One region of the Streptomyces sp. NBC_00425 genome, then DNA from elsewhere that is predicted to be linked to it. Evidence: predicted binding sites of a transcription regulator. Region 1 holds the regulator's gene; the other holds the start of a gene.
The links. The regulator HspR, encoded in region 1, represses chaperone genes until heat shock. The targets are predictions, from matches to a motif close to TTGAGNNNNNNNNNCTCAA.
Positions count from the first base shown of each region.

Region 2: the regulator HspR is predicted to act here: its motif matches at 2,397-2,415, upstream of lon (endopeptidase La).

Region 1 covers NZ_CP107928.1:4,734,645-4,745,333, forward strand. The annotation lists gene OHS82_RS20295 (ATP-binding protein) at 1-131, opposite strand, end outside; gene OHS82_RS20300 (M48 family metalloprotease) at 555-1,976, shown strand; gene OHS82_RS20305 (hypothetical protein) at 1,996-4,194, shown strand; gene OHS82_RS20310 (heat shock protein transcriptional repressor HspR) at 4,319-4,774, opposite strand; gene dnaJ (molecular chaperone DnaJ) at 4,780-5,955, opposite strand; gene grpE (nucleotide exchange factor GrpE) at 5,995-6,651, opposite strand; gene dnaK (molecular chaperone DnaK) at 6,648-8,486, opposite strand; gene OHS82_RS20330 (MraY family glycosyltransferase) at 8,582-9,784, opposite strand; gene OHS82_RS20335 ((Fe-S)-binding protein) at 9,993-10,689, shown strand, end outside.
Region 2 covers NZ_CP107928.1:3,595,890-3,606,578, forward strand. The annotation lists gene lon (endopeptidase La) at 1-2,374, opposite strand, end outside; gene OHS82_RS15115 (DUF5954 family protein) at 2,720-3,739, shown strand; gene OHS82_RS15120 (rhomboid-like protein) at 3,928-4,773, opposite strand; gene OHS82_RS15125 (spermidine synthase) at 4,991-5,677, shown strand; gene OHS82_RS15130 (response regulator transcription factor) at 5,800-6,540, shown strand; gene OHS82_RS15135 (sensor histidine kinase) at 6,537-7,652, shown strand; gene OHS82_RS15140 (multifunctional oxoglutarate decarboxylase/oxoglutarate dehydrogenase thiamine pyrophosphate-binding subunit/dihydrolipoyllysine-residue succinyltransferase subunit) at 7,955-10,689, shown strand, end outside.

The sequences.
Region 1 (10,689 bases):
GCGCGCAGCTCGTCCTCACCGCCGGACGGCCGGTCCTCGGAGGGCCGCTGCCGCGGGACCTCGCGCAGCAGCGCGGTCTCCAGGCTCGCGAACCGCTGCCATGTGCCGCCGCCCGGTGCGTGGTCCGTCATATCCGCTCGGTCCGTCCGGCACTTCCCGCGCGTCCGGCAGGTGCGGGGTGTTCGGCGCGTCCGGCGCGTTCTCGCCGCTGCTCGGCGGGTTCGCTCCGGGGAATGGTGACGGGCTCGTGCGCGAGCGGTCTTCTGGGCAACGTCTCCCCCGTTGTCGATCTTGCGGCACCACCCTAGAGGCAGCGGTGAACGCGGCCAAGCCTTGCAACTGTGACGTCACTTCCCCTCATTCCAGGTGGACTTGGGAAGTCGATTCGTGCACCATGTGTCGGCTGCTGATCAATGACTGACATCCGCTTCGGCGGCCACGGGGGCGAGTTCAATCATCAGAGGCATGTCTTCTGCCGTCCGCGGGACGGTCATTTCTCACCTGTCCACAAGTGAGCGCCTTCATGGTGCCCATCTCCCTCAGGGCGAACCCATATGACCCATCCCGTTGACCCTCGCCAACCCCAGAACCCGTACGGGTACGGGGGCCCCGGGCATCCCGACGCCCCGTCCGGTCCGCCGCAGGATCCGGCCTACCCACCGGGTCCCCCCGCGCCTCCCGTCCCGCCGCAGCAGGCGCCGTACCAGGCCGCGCCGCCCCACCAGCAGCCTCCGTACCCGCAACCGCCGTACCCGCAACCGCCGTACCAGCAACCGCCGTACCAGGCCGCGCCACCGCAGCAACCCCCGTACCAGCAGCCTCCCTACCAGGCCGCGCCACCGCAGCAACCCCCGTACCAGCAGCCGCCGTACCAGCAGGCTCCGCACCACACGACGGCTCAGCCGCCCCAGTTCACGCCCCAGCCGCCCGCGTACGGTCAGCACCCCCCGCACGCGGCGTCGCAGCAGCATCCGTTCGCACCCCAGCAGCCCTTCGCACCCCAGCAGTCATTCGCGCCGCAGCAGCATCCGCAGCAGGCGCCGTCCCAGGCACCGCCGTTGGCGTATCCCCAGCAGCCGTACGCGCCGGTGCCGAACGCTCCCGGCGTTCCGCAGGTGCGCCGCAGCGCCGACGCCACCTCGGTGGCCAGGCTGCTGCTCAACGTGCCGCTCTTCCTGGGCAGTCTCCTGGTGGTGTGGCTGATCTCCCAGGCTCTGCCCAGCGGTCTGGACGTCGTCCTCGTGGTCGCCTGGCTGGCCTCCGGCGCCCTGGTGTTCCACCGGCCCACCGAACGCGGCCTCGCGAGGCTGCTGTTCAAGATGCGGCCGCCCACCGGCGCCGAACTGGCCGCGCTCCAGCCGATCTGGGACGACGTCACGCGCCGCGCCGGGATCGACGGCAGCCAGTACACACTGTGGCTGGAGGACACGGACGAGCTCAACGCCTCCGCCGCCGCGGGGCACATCGTCGGTGTGACGCGCGGCGCGATGCGGCAGCCGCCCCAGCAGTTGGCGGCCGTCCTCGCCCACGAGCTGGGGCATCACGTCGGCGGTCATTCCTGGGCCCTGCTGCTCGGCATCTGGTACGCCGTGCCGGTCCGGATGTTCATGACCGTCGTCAAGTTCGTGACGCGCTTCCTGTTCTTCTTCACCGCCGAACTCTCCTGCCTGGCGGCCGGCGTCTTCGTCGTCGTCTTCGGCGCCTTCGCCGTCGCGACCTTCCTCGCCTTCCCGCCCGCCGTCGTCCTCTACGCGATCCCGTTCCTGCTCGCCTGGGCCGGCCGGCAGGGCGAACTGCGGGCGGACCGGTTCGCCGGTCAGCTCGGGTACGGACCCCTGTTGATCTCCGTGTTCGCGGGCTGGCAGGCCGAGGGCCATGACGACGCCGCCCGCAAGGAGAGCCCCGTCGCCCGGCTCATGTCCTCGCATCCGCCGCTCCACCAGCGCATCCGCGCGCTCGAGACCTTCGTCGCCTGACAGGCCGGGAGCCTCACGCATGACTGTCGAAAGCACCGAGACCGGACAGCTCGGCCGCTACCTGCGCCTCTTCGACGCGGGTCCGCGTCTCGGCTGGGTCCACCGCGACCCCGAGTCGCTGCGCCGGCCGTTCGTCGAGCCGGAACCCCGGCGTCAGCAGGTGGAGGTCGGATACGAGAACCGGGCCACCGCCGCACGGCTCGACCACGAGGAACGACGCGGATCCGCCCTGAAGGTCGGCGGCGGTGTCGCTGCGGCCTGCTTCGTGCTGAGCTACTTCGCCGGACCCGTCATGGCGGTCCTCGGCGTCGTCGCGATCGTCGTCGCCCTCGCCCGGATGGCCCTCGCCGCCCAGCGGCTCAGCTCGGCCACCGGTCACCTCACCACCCAACAGGCCGCCCTGGAGCAGCACTTCCAGTCCTCCTGGCAGATGTGGCAGCAGCGCCGGCACCACCACGAGAGCGGGCAGGAGGAGTGGGTCCGCGGCCTGGACGCGTGGGGTTCGCTGCCCCTCGGCGCCGACATCCGGCGCCTGGACGTCTTCGGCGGCAGCCAGCGCGGCCGCGAGGGCTTCCTCACCGTCTTCGGGGCCTCCACGCTCCAGGACCGGCCGGTGATCGTCGTCGATCTGACGCAGGCCCTGGTGTGCCGGGAGCTGTCCGTCCTCGCCGAGGCCGCCGGAGTGCCCGTCGACGTCCAGCTGCTGCCCAGCCGGATGGCCGAGAGCAGCATCGTCGGCGGGCTGGGCCCCCACGAGCTGGTGCACGCGCTGGTCGAGGCGGTCCACGGCGACAGCCCCGAGGCGGGCCGCGCCGATCGCGCCGTCGACACCCGCATCCTCACCCAACTGTGCGGCGCCCTCGGCGACGACGTCTCGGTGGCCCGGCTGGGCGCGGGACTGCGCGTCCTGATGGGCGAGGCAGACGACACCGCCTGCCTCGGCCGGGACGAACGCAACCGGATCGCGGACGACCTGCTCAACGACAAGAACAAGGACCAGGTGCGGGACAGCCTCTTCCGCCTGGTCTCCTTCGTGCACCCGCTGGAGCGGCTGGGCACCGCCCGCGAGGGGCGCGGCCCCGGCTATCTCACCTGTCTCGCCCTGGACTTCGGCGCGGGCTCGGCGAGCACGGAACTGCTGGCCGACCTGGCCGTGCAGAGCGTGACGCGGCGGCTGGCCTCCTTCCAGGAGACCGCTCCGGCCGTGCTCGTGGCGCTGGGCGAGCAGGGCCTGCAGCGACGCCACCTGGAACAGCTGGCGCAGGTCTGCGAGCGCCGCGGGTCCCCACTCGTCCTGCTGCAGCCGCACCTGAGGGACGCCGCCGAGCAGATGATCGGCGGCGGCACCGTCGCCTTCATGAAGCTCGGCAACCACCAGGAGGCCAACGTCGCTGCGGACTTCATCGGCCGCGAGCACTCCTTCGTCCTGCACTCGCTGACCGACACCGAGGGCAGGACCGTCAACACCTCCGTCGCCGAGACGGTCGGCTCCTCCGTCAGCAGGGGGACGACCCACAGCGAGTCCGTCACCCGCGGACGCAACTGGGGCAGCAGCAGCTCCACCAGCTACCAGGGCGGATCCAACCCGTTCTCGTCGTCGTCCTCCACCAGCTCGGGCGGCAGCCACAGCACGACGACGGGCACCTCCACCAGCGTCACCCACACCAGCAACGAGTCCACGACCCGCACCACCGGCGACAGCGACAGCACCAGCCTCGCGACCGGACGGCAGCGCGTCTACGAGTACGTGCTGGAGCCGACGCAGCTGCAGGCGCTCGCCGAGTTCAGTCTGCTGGTGGTGGAGCGTCGGGCCGGCGGCGCCGTGCTCGTGCACCCCGCCGACTGCAACCCCAACATCGTCCTGCTGGACCGGGTCAGCACGGCGCCCCTCCCGCAGTTCGACCCGGCGCCCGCGACGCAGATCCCGGCGCACCACCCCGCGCCGCAGCACCCCTACCCCGCCGCGCCGCAGCACCCGTATGCACCCACCGCCCACCCCGCGGCGCCGCCGCAGCCGTACGCGCCCGCCGGGCAGCAGCCGTATCCGGCCGCGCCCGCGCAGCCCTACACCCCCGGCTTCCAGCCCGCGGCGCCCCAGCAGCCCGAGCAGCCGCAGTGGCCGTCGTACGGGCACCCGCACCAGCCCGGCGGTGGCGGCGACTGGACCCAGGGGCCGCCCGCGAACTGGCCCGGACAGCAGCCGGGAACCCACCGGTGACCCGGACCGCCCGGCCGACGGCGACCGGCTGACTCGTACACCCCCGCGGTCCGACCGCCGCACGGAACGGGGCCCGGAGGAAAACCTCCGGGCCCCGTTCCGTGCCTCGTTCGGGCGGTGCGTCTCAGTCGGGCGTCGAATGCTGCCGCTTCGGACGCCAGACCACCAGCGCGCTGGTCTGCTGCACCTCCTGGTACGGCACCAGGTCCCGCCGGTAGGAGGCGTGCACCGCCGCCTCCCGCTGCTGCATGGCCGCCGCCGCGCCGTCGAGCGCGGCCTCCAGCTCCGCGGCCCTGGCCTGGAGCGCGGCCACCTGGTTCTCCAGCTCGATGATCCGCTTGATGCCGGCGAGGTTGATCCCCTCGTCCTGCGACAACTGCTGGACGGTGCGCAGCAGTTCGATGTCGCGGGCCGAGTAACGGCGGCCCCGGCCGGCGGTGCGGTCGGGGGAGACCAGGCCCAGACGGTCGTACTGACGCAGGGTCTGCGGGTGCAGGCCGGAGAGCTGGGCCGCCACCGAGATGACGTAGACCGGGGTCTCCTGAGTCAGTTCATACGGGTTACGCCGACGGCCGTCCATCACTCTCAAGCTCCCTTCGCGGCCTCGAACAGCTCCGCCCGCGGATCCTCGCCCGCGGTCGCCTCGCGATACGCCTCCAGTGCGTCACGAGCCTTCCCCGACAGGTCCTTCGGGACACTCACCTCGACGGTGACCAGCAGGTCGCCGCGGGTGCCGTCCTTGCGGACAGCGCCCTTGCCGCGCGCCCGCATGGTGCGGCCGTTGGGCGTGCCGGGCGGGAGTTTCAGGGTCAGCGACGGGCCGCCGAGCGTGGGCACCTTGACCTCGCCGCCGAGGGCCGCCTCGGTGAACGTCACCGGCACGGTCACCGTCAGGTTGTCGTCCTTGCGGCCGAACACCGGGTGGGCGCCGACGTGGACGACCACGTAGAGGTCGCCCGCCGGGCCGCCGCGCTCGCCCGGGGCGCCCTTGCCGCGCAGCCGGATGCGCTGGTTGTCCGTCACTCCCGCGGGGATGCGGACCTGCATGGTCCGCGACGACTTGGCACGGCCGCTGCCCTTGCAGTCCAGGCAGGGGTGCTCGGCGATCAGGCCGCGGCCCTTGCAGTCGGGGCAGGGGTCGGTCAGCGAGAAGCCGCCGCCCGAGCCCCGGGCCACCTGGCCGGTGCCGACGCAGGTCGGGCACACGCGCGGTGTGCCGTTCTTGTCGCCGGTTCCCGAGCACGCCTTGCACGGGGACTGCGAGGACATCCGCAGCGGGACGGTCGCGCCCTCGATCGCCTCCGTGAACGTGAGCGTGACCTCGGTGTCGATGTCCTGGCCGCGCCGGGGCTGGGTACGGGTCGTGCCCGCGCCGCCGCGGTTGAACAGGCCGCCGAACACGTCCCCGATGCCGCCGCCGAAGCCGCCCTGGGCGCCTCCGCCCTGGGCGCCGCCTCCGAAGAGGTCGCCCAGGTCGAAGTTGAAGGAGCCGCCCGCGCCCGGGCCCGGACGGAAGCCGCCGTTGCCGAAGAGGGCGCGTGCCTCGTCGTACTCCTTGCGCTTCTTGGGGTCGCCGAGGACGTCGTTCGCCTCGGAGATCTCCTTGAAGCGCTCCTCCGCCTTGACGTTGCCCTTGTTGGCGTCCGGGTGGTACTCGCGGGCGAGCTTCCGGTACGCCTTCTTGATCTCGGCCTCGGTGGCGTCCTTGGGGACGCCGAGGACCTTGTAGAAGTCCTTCTCGATGAAGTCCTTGGTGCTCATCCTCGACGTCCCTCCTTCCGCCTGCTCATCCGTTCAAGCTCAGCCCTCGTCCGGGCCACCGCTCTCCTTGTCGTCGCCCGCCTCCGCCTCGTCGCCCTTCGCCGCCTGCGCGCCGGGCTGCGGTTCGGCGACGGCCACCCGCGCGGGGCGGATGGTGCGCTCGCCGATCCGATACCCCGGCTGCAGAATCGCCACGCACGTCGTCTCGGTGACGTCGGGTGCGTAACTGTGCATCAGGGCTTCGTGGATCGTCGGGTCGAAGGGCTCGCCCTCCTTGCCGAACTGCTGCAGGCCCATCTTCGCCGCGACGGTCTCCAGCGATTCGCCCACGGACTTGAAGCCGCCGACGAACTCGCCGTGTTCCCGCGCGCGGCCGATGTCGTCGAGCACGGGCAGGAGCTCGGTCAGGAGGTTCGCGACGGCGATCTCCTTGACCGCGATCCGGTCGCGCTCGACCCGGCGGCGGTAGTTCTGGTACTCGGCCTGGAGGCGCTGGAGATCGGCGGTGCGCTCGCCGAGGGCGGTGCGCACCTGGTCCAGCTGGGCCACCAGACCGGCTGTCTGGTTCGCGTCCCCGGCCGGGGCCGCCCCGTCCGCCGGAGCGGACGAGGAGGCGGCCTTCGGCTCGGCGTCTTCAGGGGTGGCGCCGGAGGGGACGTCGGGCTTCTCCTCGAAGCCCGGGGTCTCCTCCGTCACGCGGCACCGTCCTTGCGCTCGTCGTCCACGATCTCGGCGTCCACGACGTCGTCGTCGGCCTTCGGGGCGTCACCCTGCGGGGCGTCGGCGCCGGGCGCGGCCTGGGCGTCGGCGTACATGGCCTGGCCGACCTTCTGCGAGACCGCGGCGACCTTCTCGGTGGCCGTGCGGATCTCGGCGGTGTCCTCGCCCTTGAGCGCGGCCTTCAGCTCCTCGACGGCGGCCTCGACCTCGGTCTTGACCTCGCCGGGGACCTTGTCCTCGTTGTCCTTGAGGAACTTCTCCGTCTGGTAGACGAGCTGCTCGCCCTGGTTGCGGGCCTCGGCGGCCTCGCGGCGGCGGTGGTCCTCGTCCGCGTACTGCTCGGCCTCCTGGCGCATGCGGTCGACCTCGTCCTTCGGCAGCGAGGAGCCGCCGGTGACCGTCATCTTCTGCTCCTTGCCCGTGCCGAGGTCCTTCGCGGTCACGTGCATGATGCCGTTGGCGTCGATGTCGAAGGCGACCTCGATCTGCGGGACGCCGCGGGGCGCCGGCGGCAGACCGGTCAGCTCGAACATGCCGAGCTTCTTGTTGTAGGCCGCGATCTCGCGCTCACCCTGGTAGACCTGGATCTGCACCGACGGCTGGTTGTCCTCGGCCGTGGTGAAGATCTCCGAACGCTTCGTCGGGATCGTGGTGTTGCGCTCGATCAGCTTGGTCATGATGCCGCCCTTGGTCTCGATGCCGAGGGACAGCGGGGTGACGTCGAGGAGCAGGACGTCCTTGACCTCGCCCTTGAGGACACCGGCCTGGAGCGCGGCGCCGATGGCGACGACCTCGTCCGGGTTCACGCCCTTGTTGGCGTCCTGACCGCCGGTCAGCTCCTTGACGAGCTCGGCGACGGCGGGCATCCGGGTCGAACCGCCGACGAGAACGACGTGGTCGATCTCGGAGAGGTTGATGCCGGCGTCCTTGATGACGTTGTGGAACGGCGTCTTGCAGCGCTCCAGAAGGTCGGCCGTCAGCTGCTGGAACTGGGCGCGGGTGAGCTTCTCGTCCAGGTGCAGCGGACCCTCGGCGGACGCCGTGATGTAGGGCAGGTTGATCGAGGTCTCGGTGGACGAGGACAGCTCGATCTTCGCCTTCTCGGCGGCCTCGCGCAGACGCTGCAGCGCCATCTTGTCCTTGGCGAGGTCCACGCCGTGGCCGGCCTTGAACTGCTGCACCAGGTAGTCGACGACACGCTGGTCCCAGTCGTCGCCGCCGAGGTGGTTGTCGCCGTTGGTGGCCTTCACCTCGACGACGCCGTCACCGATCTCCAGGAGGGACACGTCGAAGGTGCCGCCGCCGAGGTCGAAGACGAGGATCGTCTGGTCGTCCTTGTCGAGGCCGTACGCGAGCGCGGCCGCGGTGGGCTCGTTGACGATGCGCAGGACGTTGAGACCGGCGATCTCGCCGGCTTCCTTCGTCGCCTGGCGCTCGGAGTCGTTGAAGTACGCCGGGACGGTGATGACCGCGTCGGCCACCTTCTCGCCCAGGTAGGCCTCCGCGTCGCGCTTGAGCTTCTGCAGGATGAAGGCGCTCATCTGCTGCGGGTTGAAGTTCTTCCCGTCGAGCTCGATCGTCCAGTCCGTGCCCATGTGGCGCTTCACGGAGCGGATGGTCCGGTCCACGTTCGTGACCGCCTGCCGCTTCGCGACCTCGCCGACGAGGACTTCACCGTTCTTCGCGAAGGCGACGACGGACGGCGTGGTCCTGGCACCCTCGGCGTTGGTGATGACGGTGGGCTCGCCGCCCTCCAGAACGCTGACGACGGAGTTGGTTGTGCCCAGGTCGATGCCGACCGCACGTGCCATGGTGATCTTCCTCCAGCTGACTTGAGTGGAACGGACTCAAGTGTGCACGAAGCTCACCGCCCGGTCAACAGACCTGAGTCGAACGCACTCAACTCTTATCCGTTCCTTACACGCAAGGATCCGTTGACCTGCGTCGACACAGCGCGTCCCGCCCGTCGTTCACCGGATTCCGGGTGATGTGCGCGGCCCTCGGATTGACGCCGCGGCGCATACACGGGCGCGCGCCGCGCCTCCCGGGAGGCGCGGGCCTGCGGCGTCCGCCGGGCGCGGCCGGCGCCCCGGAGCCGGCGTCCACGCGCGCGTGGCGGCCCGTACACCGGGACCCGCAGCAGCCCGAGCACGACGACGAGTGCCCCGCCCGCGACCCATGACACCGCCTGCACGTCGACCACCGCGGCGTGCACCAGCACCCCCGTGAGCACCGCGCCGAAGGCCGCGAGACCGAGGAGCACGGCCGCGCCCTGGGCGGTGAGCCCGAGCCGCCGCAGCCGGTGGGCGAGATGGTCCGGCGCGCCGCGCAGCAGGGGCCGTCCGGCCAGCCGCCGCGACACCGCCACCAGCAGGACGTCCGCTCCGCCGACCGCGGTGAGCGCGAACAGCACCCCGGCGCCGACGACCGGATCGTGCCCCGCGCGGGCGAAGACGGCGGCCGAGGCGAGCAGGAAGCCCGCGAAGAGCGAGCCGCAGGCCCCCAGGGCGACACGCGCGGGGGGCCAGTTGTGCATCAGGAAGCCGGTCAGCGCGGCGGCGAGCACGCTGAGCAGCACCACCAGACCGTCCATGACCTCGACGGCGACACACGCGGCGACCCCGAACGCGGTGAGCACGCCGACCGTCCCGGCGACGCCGTCGGCGTGGTCGAGCGCCCGGAAGGCGAGGGCGACGAAGGTGATCCAGCCGACGCCCACCGCCGCGGAGACCACCCCGGCGACCGTCCCGGCGTCCCCGTACATCTCCCCGTACGGCACCACGAAGGTCGCCGCGACGGCCGTGCCGACGACCAGGAAGCGGGTCTTGAGCCGGCACACGTCCGCGACCAGCCCGAGCGCGGCGACGGCGCCGGCCGCGACGAGCAGGACCTCGATGCCGTCCCCGAGGGGCGCGACGCCCGTCCGGTCGCCGGCGGCCGCGACGGCACAGGTGGTGAGCACGACGGCGGCGCCGCCGGACAGGGGCACGCGCCGCTGTCGCTGCCGTCGGTCGGTCAGACCGAGACGCAGGGCGGGCACGCGCAGCAGCGCGGCGAGGACGGCGGCGAGGAGCAGGGCGGCGGTGGCGGCAGCGATCCCGTAGAGCACGGATATAAATTAGTCATAAATGTACCAATTTGGTACGAATAACACGGCCGGATTGCGCCTTGTTTCTGAGGCAACCCTCAGCGACTCAGATCACTCCGCCCCCCGCTACAGTGCGACGCAGAATAAGGGGTACTCTCAGACGGACTGCATAAGTTACCGCTTAGTAATCTCTGATCGAAGTCCCCTCGCAGGCCCGAGGAGCCCCCGAATGCAACTCGCCGCGATCATCGTGTCGCTGGTCCTGACCGTGGTCGGCGTCGCGCTGCTCGCACGCGCCATCGGTCAGTTCGTCCGGTACTTCAAACTGGGCCAGCCGGTCCCGGCCGGCGCCCGGACCGACAACCCCTACGCGCGCAGCGTGACCCTGGTACGGGAGTTCCTCGGCCACACGCGGATGAACCGCTGGGGCATCGTCGGCTTCGCCCACTGGTTCGTCGCCATCGGCTTCCTGACACTGCCGCCGACCCTGGCGCAGGCGTTCGGCCAGCTGTTCCAGGCCGACTGGACACTCCCCTGGATCGGCGAGTTCCTGCCGTTCGAGCTGTACATCGAGTTCATCGGCGTGATGACGATCCTCGGCATCGCCGTGCTCATCGTGATCCGCCTGCTGAACCTGCCGTCGCGTCCGGGCCGCAAGTCCCGCTTCGCGGGCTCCAAGGCGGGCCAGGCGTACTTCGTCGAGTACGTCATCCTCACCATCGGCCTCGCCATCTACACCCTGCGCGGCCTCGAGGGCGCGATCCACCACGTGGACCACTACGAGGCCGCGTACTTCGCCTCGTACCCCCTGGTGCTGGCCTTCAAGGGACTGAGCGTCCCCACCCTCCAGACGCTGGTCTACTTCACCGCGATGGTGAAGATCGGCACCTCGTTCATCTGGATGATCGTGGTCTCGCTCAACACCA
Region 2 (10,689 bases), 1.1 Mb from region 1:
CGGGCGCGAGCGCCAGCTCCAGCACCTGGCGGACGTCCGTGACGGCGTGGACGTCGAGCGTGTCCAGCACCTCCGCGGGGACGTCGTCCAGGTCGGGCTCGTTGCGCTTGGGGATGATCACGGTGGTGACGCCCGCCCGGTGCGCGGCCAGCAGCTTCTGCTTCACGCCGCCGATCGGCAGGACCCGGCCGGTGAGGGACACCTCGCCGGTCATCGCCACGTCCGTGCGCACGAGCCGGCCGGACAGCAGGGACGCGAGGGCGGTCGTCATGGTGACGCCGGCGCTCGGGCCGTCCTTGGGGACCGCGCCCGCCGGGAAGTGGATGTGCACGCCCCGGTCCTTCAGATCGCCCACCGGCAGCTCCAGTTCGGCCCCGTGGCTGCGCAGGAAGCTGAGCGCGATCTGCGCCGACTCCTTCATCACGTCGCCGAGCTGACCGGTCAGGGTCAGGCCCGCCGCGCCCGTCTCCGGGTCGGCCAGCGAGGCCTCGACGTACAGGACGTCGCCGCCCGCGCCGGTGACCGCGAGACCTGTCGCGACACCGGGCACGGCGGTCCGGCGCTCGGCCGGGTCCTGGGCGGACTCGGGCACGTGGTGCGGCCGGCCGATCAGAGCGCGCAGGTCCTCGCTTCCGATGGTGAACGGCAGCTTCCGTTCGCCCAGTTCGTGCTGGGCCGCGACCTTGCGCAGCAGCCGCGCGACGGTCCGCTCCAGGGTGCGCACGCCCGCCTCGCGGGTGTACTCGCCGGTGAGCCTGCGCAGCGCGCTCTCCTCGAGGGTGACCTCGTCCGCCGCGAGGCCCGCGCGCTCCAGCTGGCGCGGGAGCAGGTGGTCGCGGGCGATGACGATCTTCTCGTCCTCGGTGTAGCCGTCGAGGCGGACCAGCTCCATGCGGTCGAGCAGGGCCTCCGGGATGGCTTCGAGCACGTTGGCGGTGGCCAGGAACACCACGTCCGACAGGTCGAGCTCGACCTCCAGGTAGTGGTCGCGGAACGTGTGGTTCTGCGCCGGGTCGAGCACTTCGAGGAGGGCCGCCGCCGGGTCGCCCCGGAAATCGGAGCCCACCTTGTCGATCTCGTCGAGGAGCACCACCGGGTTCATCGACCCGGCCTCCTTGATCGCCCGCACGATCCGGCCGGGCAGCGCGCCGACGTACGTACGCCGGTGGCCACGGATCTCGGCCTCGTCGCGGACGCCGCCGAGGGCGACGCGGACGAACTTGCGGCCCATGGCGTGCGCGACGGACTCGCCGAGGCTGGTCTTGCCGACGCCGGGCGGGCCCACGAGGGCCAGGACCGCGCCGCCGCGCCGGCCGCCGACCACGCCCAGACCGCGCTCGCCGCGGCGCTTGCGCACGGCCAGGTACTCGGTGATGCGCTCCTTCACGTCCTCAAGGCCCGCGTGCTCGGCGTCGAGGACGGACCTGGCGCCCCGGATGTCGTAGCGGTCCTCGGTGCGCTCGTTCCACGGAAGTTCGAGGACGGTGTCCAGCCAGGTGCGGATCCAGGAACCCTCGGGCGACTGGTCGCTGGAGCGTTCCAGCTTGTCGACCTCCTTGAGGGCGGCCTCGCGGACCTTCTCGGGCAGGTCGGCGGCCTCGACGCGGGCGCGGTAGTCGTCGGACTCCTCGCCCTCCTGTTCGCCGTTCAGCTCGCGCAGTTCCTTGCGGACGGCTTCGAGCTGGCGGCGCAGCAGGAACTCGCGCTGCTGCTTGTCGACGCCTTCCTGGACGTCCTTGGCGATCGTCTCGGCGACGTCCTGTTCGGCGAGGTGGTCGCGCAGCTGCTGGGTGGCGAGCTTCAGGCGGGCCACCGGGTCGGCGGTCTCCAGGAGCGCCACCTTCTGTTCGGTGGTCAGGAACGGCGAGTAGCCGGAGTTGTCGGCGAGCGCGGAGACGTCGTCGATGGCCTGGACGCGGTCGACGACCTGCCAGGCGGCGCGCTTGCGCAGCCAGGCGGTGGCGAGCGCCTTGTACTCCTTGACGAGTTCGGCGACGTGACCGGGCAGCGGCTCGGGGACGGTCTGGTCGACCTTCGTCCCCTCGACCCACAGCGCCGCGCCGGGCCCGGTCGTGCCGGCGCCGATCTTCACGCGGCCGCGGCCGCGGATCAGCGCGCCCGGGTCGCCGTCGGCCAGCCGGCCGACCTGTTCGACGGTGCCGAGCACACCGGTGCTCGCGTACGTGCCGTCGACACGCGGCACGAGGAGTACCTGAGGCTTGCCCGGTGTTGAACGGGCGGCGGCCTGCGCGGCCTCCACCGCAGCGCGTACGTCGGCGTCGTTGAGGTCCAGCGGAACCACCATGCCGGGGAGCACGACCTCGTCATCAAGAGGCAGCACGGGCAGAGTGAGCGGAGCGGACGTCGATGCCATGATCTCCCCTTCGGCAGTCAAGTTGAGCTATGCCGACTCAATGCACCTGAGCCCCTGAATGTTCCCCGCGGACCGTTCCGTTCGCTGTGGGCGATCATCACCGCTCCGGCAGGGGGTGCCGGACGACGGGAGGGCGGGCACTGTACGAGCCTGCGGCGCAGGGCGCGAGTCGTCGCCGGCGAGCGCGGAGTTCACGGGGGACGCACAGGGGCGACCTCCGCCGGCCGAGGGGGCGCACCCCGCACCGCCGCACGACGGGCCACGCCCCCCGCGCCCCCTGCCCGTACCCCGCCCACTTCCGGCATTCACCCCGAAGCGGCGCTGCGCCCCGACCACAATGCGCTTATGACCGATGACTGGAAGCGACGTCTCGACGCCCTCCACGCGGAGCTGGTCCTCCGCGACGACCCCGTCGCCTGGGTGACGGAGGCGGACGCCGTCGAGGCATCCAGGCGCTATCCGCACATCGCGCTGCGCGGGCCCGTCTTCGGCGTCGCCGCGCTGGACCCGGCCGCCGACGGGCCGTGCTGGCGGCTGCTGAAGCCGGTGGTGGACGGCATGCCCCAGCAGGCCCGGGACGGACTGAACTCGCACCTGTGGTTCCAGGCGAAGGACGGCGCCGGCGACCCGGCCGTGCGGCGGGAGCTGCTGACCGCCGTCGCCGTGCTGGAGAGGGCTCCCGCGGACGAGGTCGAGGCACTGGGGGTGCGCTACCGGGTGGTGCGCGGCGACGAGTTCGCCCGGACCGGCGACGACGGGCTGGAGCCGCCCCGGCCCACCGATCCGGAGGTCCCGGGCGCGTCGTGGGAGGACCCGGGAGCCGCTCCGTCGCCGGACGTGGGCTTCGCCCTCGACCCCGGCCGGGACGAGGGGCCGATGGCGGGCGCGCTGCGGCTGGGACTGCGCGACTTCACGTACACGGGCGCCCGCTTCCCTGCCGACGTCCGCGAGGACTCCGCACGGGCGGCGCTGACCCACCCGGACGTGGTCCGGCTGCCGGTCGGCTTCTCGGTGGCGGAGCGCGAGGGCACGGACTGGACGCCGTTCGGCTCGCTGGCCGCGACCCCGCACGAGGCGCGCCGCGCGCTGTACGAGGGGATGGCCCGCGTCTGGGCGATGCTCTACCGCTTCGACGAGCGCAAGAAGGCCCTCTACGCGCGGGCCGCCGAGGCGTTCAGGGCGGCCGGCCGGGCGGACGAGGCGAGCGTGGAGGGCCGCCTGTTCCGGGTCTGCCGCGTCGAACGGATGATCCGGCTGGGCCCCGACGGTCCCGAACCGCCCCGCCCGTCCGACGTGGACGAGTACGGCCCCATGAAGCTCCATCCGACCCTGTGCGAGGACGGCACGGTCCGGTTCAACGACTGAGGCCCGCACGACTCCGACGACTGAGGCCCGCCCGACCGGAACTTGTCCGACCTCCAGGGCCCCCGCCCCTCGATGCGTCCGACCCCGAACGGGTGCGGCCCCGCACGGGTCCGGCCCCGGACGTGTCCGACCGCACGGGTCCGGCCGGGACCCGCCCGCTCGACTCCCGGCGTCGCTGCCCGCGACGCTCACGCCGCGGGCAGCGACGCCGCCTGCCGAGGACGGGACGACCGGCCCGTCAGGTCCCAGCGCCGGACCCACGGCCAGAGGGCGACGCCTATCGCCAGCGCGATCACATGGCCCCAGTTGGTCAGCGGGTCGGTGTAGGCGATCAGGTCCTGCAGCAGCATCCCGCCGAACGCGACGAGCAGGAGCGCGCGCAGCCACGGCCCGAGCAGTCCGGCCAGCGCGCCGACGCTCGCGGCGACGCCGAAGCTGATGCCGTAGTCGAGGCGGTGGAGCGAGCTGTCGGGCAGCCGGCCCACCAGCACGGCCAGACCCACCGGGACCTCGGTCGCGAGGGTGGCCAGCACATGCCCGAGCAGGAAGACCACCGCCGTGCGGGCCCCGCCGATCCGCCGCTCCAGCGCGGTGAGGACGACCACGAATCCGAGGGTGAAGGGCGAGGCGAAACCGCCCGCCACCCACAGCGCGCTGGCCACCAGGACCAGCCCCGGCGTCTGCAGCAGGTGCGTCACATCGGTGCTGGAGCCCTGGTACAGGGCGTACACCAGGGCGGGGTCGGCGTGCGCGGCGACATACGAGGTGACGGCGAGGACGGCCGCGTAGGCGAGGGTGAAGGGTACGGGGACCCGCACGCGCGATCCTGCCCGGCGCCGGGGACGCGGGGCGGTGCTCGTCCGCACGGGCGGCTCGGCCGGACCTGCTGCGCACTGTGCGCCGGGCCGTTCGACGGGCGCCGGGAGGGGCCGCGCGCCACGCTGGCCGGGGATGCCGTCCAGCAGACCGGCGGCGTCGGGCAGTTCCGCGACGCCGGGCAGGGGCGGGCTCGTGGGTGAGGTCGTGCGCTCCACCTGAGGCGCTCCTTCCGTTTCACCCCCACCCTTCGCGCCCCGCACGCCCCCTGTCTGTGATCCGCGCCACGCCTGGGCGGATTCACAGAAACCTCTGAGACTCCTCTCGGGCGATTCTCATACGACCCGAACCCGGCTCGAACGTCCGTACGTCAACTGCGCCCGCCGCACCCGGATTTCCCTCGCCCGGCCCCCGGCGGACTGCCAGGATGGACACATGCTTCTCCCGTACGACATGCCCGACGCCCCGGAAGTGCTGGACCGTCGCGAGGGCCCCTACGGCGAGGTGGTCCTGCGTCGGCACGGAAAGCTGCTCCAGATCATCGCCAACGGCTGCTTCCTGATGGACACCTCCGACGGCCGCTCGGAGCGCCTGCTGGTGGCGGCCGCGCGTGCGGCGCTCGACGACCGCGCGAACCCCCGTCTGCTGATCGGCGGCCTGGGCGTGGGCTTCTCGCTCGCCCACGCGGCCGCCGACCCGCACTGGGGCGAGGTCACGGTCGTGGAGCGCGAGCGGGCCGTGATCGACTGGCATCTCGACGGCCCGCTGGCCGCGCTGTCCGGGCCGGCGATCGCCGACCCCAGGTCGAGGATCGTGGCAGCGGATCTGCTCGACTACGTCCATGAGACTCACGACACATTCGACGCGGTATGCCTCGACATCGACAACGGGCCCGACTGGACCGTCACCGAGGGCAACGAAAGCCTGTACTCCCCCGGTGGACTCGCGGACTGCGCACGAGTGTTGAGACCGGGCGGCGTACTGGCCGTTTGGTCTGCCCGGCCCTCTCCGGAATTCGAGGGAACCTTGCGGAATGCCGGGTTCCGGCAGGTGCGTACCGAAGAGATCCCCGTTGCCCGAGGAGTGCCGGACGTCGTGCATCTCGCCGTCCGGCCTGGATAGCAAAGCCGTGGTGACTCCCCGTACGCTGCACCCCTGACGCCGATCATTTAGGCGTCAACCGCAGTCATGCGCAGACATGGGATCACCCCACTGGTTCCGGAAAGCACACTCAGGGGCGGGCGATGGAGCAGACACACACCGCACACAACAGCACGGCGACCGCCACACCGGGCGCGCAGCGGCGCGTCCTGGTGGTCGAGGACGATCCGACGATCGTCGACGCCATCGCGGCCCGCCTGCGCGCCGAGGGATTCCTCGTGCAAACGGCGGGCGACGGCCCTGCGGCCGTCGACACGGCAGAGGCCTGGCAGCCCGACCTGCTGATCCTCGACATCATGCTGCCCGGCTTCGACGGCCTGGAGGTCTGCCGTCGCGTGCAGGCCGCCCGCCCGGTGCCGGTGATGATGCTCACCGCGCGCGACGACGAGACCGACATGCTGGTCGGGCTCGGCGTGGGCGCCGACGACTACATGACCAAGCCGTTCTCCATGCGGGAGCTCGCGGCACGCGTGCACGTGCTGCTGCGCCGGGTGGAGCGGGCCGCGATCGCCGCGACCACGCCGCGCAGCGGGATCCTGCGGCTCGGCGAGCTGGAGATCGACCACGCGCAGCGCAGGGTGCGGGTGCGCTCGGAGGACGTGCACCTCACGCCCACCGAGTTCGACCTGCTGGTCTGCCTGGCGAACACCCCGCGCGCGGTGCTCTCCCGCGAGCAGCTCCTCGCCGAGGTCTGGGACTGGGCGGACGCCTCCGGCACCCGCACGGTCGACAGCCACATCAAGGCGCTGCGCCGGAAGATCGGCGCCGAGCGGATCCGCACGGTGCACGGCGTGGGCTACGCGCTGGAGACCCCGACGCCATGAGTCCCGGGCCGGACGGACCCAGAAGCCCCGCTCCCGGAACCGGGGAGCCCTGGGGCCGTCTGCGCCCGTTCTCGATCAAGACCAAGCTGGGCGCGCTGGTCGTCATCTCGGTGCTGATCACCACCGGTCTGTCGATGATCGCGGTGCACACCAAGACGGAGCTCCGCTTCATCACGGTCTTCTCGATGGTCGCGACGCTGCTCATCACGCAGTTCGTGGCGCATTCGCTGACCGCGCCGCTGGACGAGATGAACACCGTGGCCCGCTCCATCTCGCACGGTGACTACACCCGCCGGGTGAGCGAGAACCGCCGCGACGAGCTGGGCGACCTCGCCCAGACGATCAACGTCATGGCGGACGAGCTGGAGGCGCAGGACCGGCAGCGCAAGGAGCTGGTGGCCAACGTCTCGCACGAGCTGCGCACGCCCATCGCCGGTCTGCGCGCCGTCCTGGAGAACGTCGTCGACGGCATCGCCGAGGCGGACACCGAGACGATGCGCACCGCGCTGAAGCAGACGGAGCGGCTCGGCCGACTCGTGGAGACCCTGCTGGACCTGTCGCGCCTCGACAACGGCGTCGTCCCGCTGCGCAGGCGGCGCTTCGAGGTGTGGCCGTACCTGTCGGGCGTGCTGAAGGAGGCCAACATGGTCGCCTCGGCGCGCGCCACGATGGGCTCGGGCGGCAGCCACACCCGCACGGACGTCCATCTGCACCTGGACGTGTGCCCGCCGGAGCTGACCGCGCACGCGGACCCGGAGCGCATCCACCAGGTCGTCGCCAACCTGATCGACAACGCCGTCAAGCACAGCCCGCCGCACGGACGGGTGACGGTGAAGGCGCGGCGCGGGCCGCTGCCGGAGTCGCTGGAGATCGAGGTCCTGGACGAGGGGCCCGGCATTCCGCGCTCGGAGTGGCGACGCGTGTTCGAGCGGTTCAACCGGGGCGCCGTGCGCCGGCCGCACGGTCCGGGCAGCGACGGCGGCACGGGGCTCGGGCTGGCGATCGCCCGCTGGGCGGTCGATCTCCACGGAGGCCGGATCGGAGTGGCCGAATCCGAGCGAGGCTGTCGGATTCTTGTCACTCTTCCGGGAGAGTCCTCCATCCCAAGTTGACGTAAAGTTCGAAGCGGAGCCGCAAGATCCACCGGTGTTCGCCCAGTCGGACACGTGTGATCAGGCAGAGCGCCGCCGCAGGTCGGCGAAGGGTCCGCACGCCCGTCGTGCGTGACGGACATCAACACACCCTTTTGACGCGCAACCGCGCTTGTTTCCCGCCATTTCCACCCCCGAAACTCACCTTCCGATGTGACTTACGCGACGATGGACGGGCCCGGCCTGACTCTCCCCCTCCGGGGGGCGTAGCCTTTATTCCCGCTGTCCATCACCTTGTGAAGCGGAAGAGGGCGGTTGCCGCCGTGTCGCCACAGTCCCCCAGTAACGCATCGAGCATCTCGACCGACGCAGACCAAGCGGGCAAGAACCCCGCTGCCGCGTTCGGACCGAACGAGTGGCTCGTCGACGAGATCTATCAGCAGTACCTCCAGGACCCGAATTCGGTAGACCGCGCCTGGTGGGACTTCTTCGCCGACTACAAGCCAGGGGCCGCTGCCCCCTCGGCTACGGCGGGTACTGCGGCCGCGGGGGCCGCAGCGACCACCACCGCGCCCCCCGCGCCCGCCGCCCCGGCCCAGCCGGCTCCCGCTGCCGCACCGGCTCCCGCTCCTGCTCCGGCCGCCGTGCCGAAGCCCGCGGCCGCCGCTCCGGCTCCGGCGAAGGCTGCCCCGGCCCCCGCGGCCAAGCCGGCCGCCGCCGCGAAGCCCGCGCCCGCCGCCGCGGCGGCGCCCGCCTCCCCCGAGGGCCCGGAGTTCGTGACGCTGCGCGGCCCGTCCGCCGCGGTCGCCAAGAACATGAACGCCTCGCTGGAGCTGCCCACGGCCACGTCCGTGCGCGCGGTCCCGGTGAAGCTGCTGTTCGACAACCGCATCGTCATCAACAACCACCTCAAGCGCGCCCGGGGCGGGAAGATCTCCTTCACGCACCTGATCGGCTTCGCGATGGTGCAGGCCATCAAGGCCATGCCGTCGATGAACTGGCACTACGCGGAGAAGGACGGGAAGCCCACCCTCGTCAAGCCCCCGCACGTCAACTTCGGCCTGGCCATCGACCTGGTGAAGGCCAACGGCGACCGCCAGCTCGTCGTCGCCGGCATCAAGAAGGCCGAGACGCTGAACTTCTTCGAGTTCTGGCAGGCCTACGAGGACATCGTCCGCCGCGCCCGCGACGGCAAGCTGACGATGGACGACTTCACCGGAGTCACGGTCTCCCTGACCAACCCCGGCGGCCTCGGCACCGTGCACTCCGTGCCGCGCCTGATGCCCGGCCAGTCGGTCATCATGGGCGTCGGCTCCATGGACTACCCGGCGGAGTTCCAGGGCACCAGCCAGGACACCCTGAACAAGCTCGGCATCGCCAAGGTCATGACGCTCACGTCGACCTACGACCACCGGGTCATCCAGGGCGCGGCCTCCGGCGAGTTCCTGCGGATCGTCGCGAACTACCTGCTCGGCGAGAGCGGCTTCTACGACGAGATCTTCGAGGCGCTGCGCATCCCCTACGAGCCGGTCCGCTGGCTCAAGGACATCGACGCCAGCCACGACGACGACGTCACCAAGGCCGCCCGCGTCTTCGAGCTGATCCACTCCTACCGGGTCCGCGGCCACGTCATGGCCGACACCGACCCGCTGGAGTACCGCCAGCGCAAGCACCCCGACCTCGACATCACCGAGCACGGGCTCACCCTGTGGGACCTGGAGCGCGAGTTCGCCGTCGGCGGCTTCTCCGGCAAGTCCCTGATGAAGCTGCGCGACATCCTCGGCGTGCTGCGCGACTCGTACTGCCGCACCACCGGCGTCGAGTTCATGCACATCCAGGACCCCAAGCAGCGCCGCTGGATCCAGGACCGCATCGAGCGCCCGCACACCAAGCCGGAGCGCGAGGAGCAGCTGCGCATCCTGCGCCGGCTGAACGCGGCGGAGGCCTTCGAGACGTTCCTGCAGACGAAGTACGTCGGCCAGAAGCGCTTCTCGCTGGAGGGCGGCGAGTCCGTCATCCCGCTGCTCGACGCGGTACTGGACAGCGCGGCCGAGTCCCGTCTCGACGAGGTCGTCATCGGCATGGCCCACCGCGGCCGGCTGAACGTCCTCGCGAACATCGTCGGCAAGTCGTACGCGCAGATCTTCCGCGAGTTCGAGGGCAACCTCGACCCGAAGTCGATGCACGGCTCCGGCGACGTGAAGTACCACCTGGGCGCCGAGGGGACCTTCACCGGCCTGGACGGCGAGCAGATCAAGGTGTCGCTGGCCGCGAACCCCTCCCACCTGGAGACGGTCGACCCGGTCATCGAGGGCATCGCCCGCGCCAAGCAGGACATCATCAACAAGGGCGGCTCGGACTTCACGGTCCTGCCGGTCGCCCTGCACGGCGACGCGGCCTTCGCGGGCCAGGGCGTGGTGGCCGAAACGCTGAACATGTCGCAGCTGCGCGGCTACCGCACCGGCGGCACGGTCCACATCGTCATCAACAACCAGGTCGGCTTCACGGCCGCCCCGGAGTCCTCGCGCTCGTCGATGTACGCCACCGACGTGGCGCGCATGATCGAGGCCCCGATCTTCCACGTGAACGGCGACGACCCGGAGGCCGTCGTGCGCGTCGCGCGGCTCGCCTTCGAGTTCCGCCAGGCGTTCAACAAGGACGTGGTGATCGACCTCATCTGCTACCGCCGCCGCGGTCACAACGAGTCGGACAACCCGGCCTTCACCCAGCCGCTGATGTACGACCTGATCGACAAGAAGCGCTCGGTGCGCAAGCTCTACACCGAGTCCCTCATCGGTCGCGGCGACATCACCCTGGAAGAGGCCGAGCAGGCGCTGCAGGACTACCAGGGGCAGCTGGAGAAGGTCTTCACGGAGGTCCGCGAGGCCGTCACGGCCCAGCCGAGCGCCGGCCCGGTGTCGGACCCGCAGGCGGAGTTCCCGGTCGCCGTGAACACCGCGATCTCCGCCGAGACCGTCAAGCGGATCGCCGAGTCGCAGGTCAACATCCCCGACTACTTCCACGTCCACCCGCGTCTGCTGCCGCAGCTGCAGCGCCG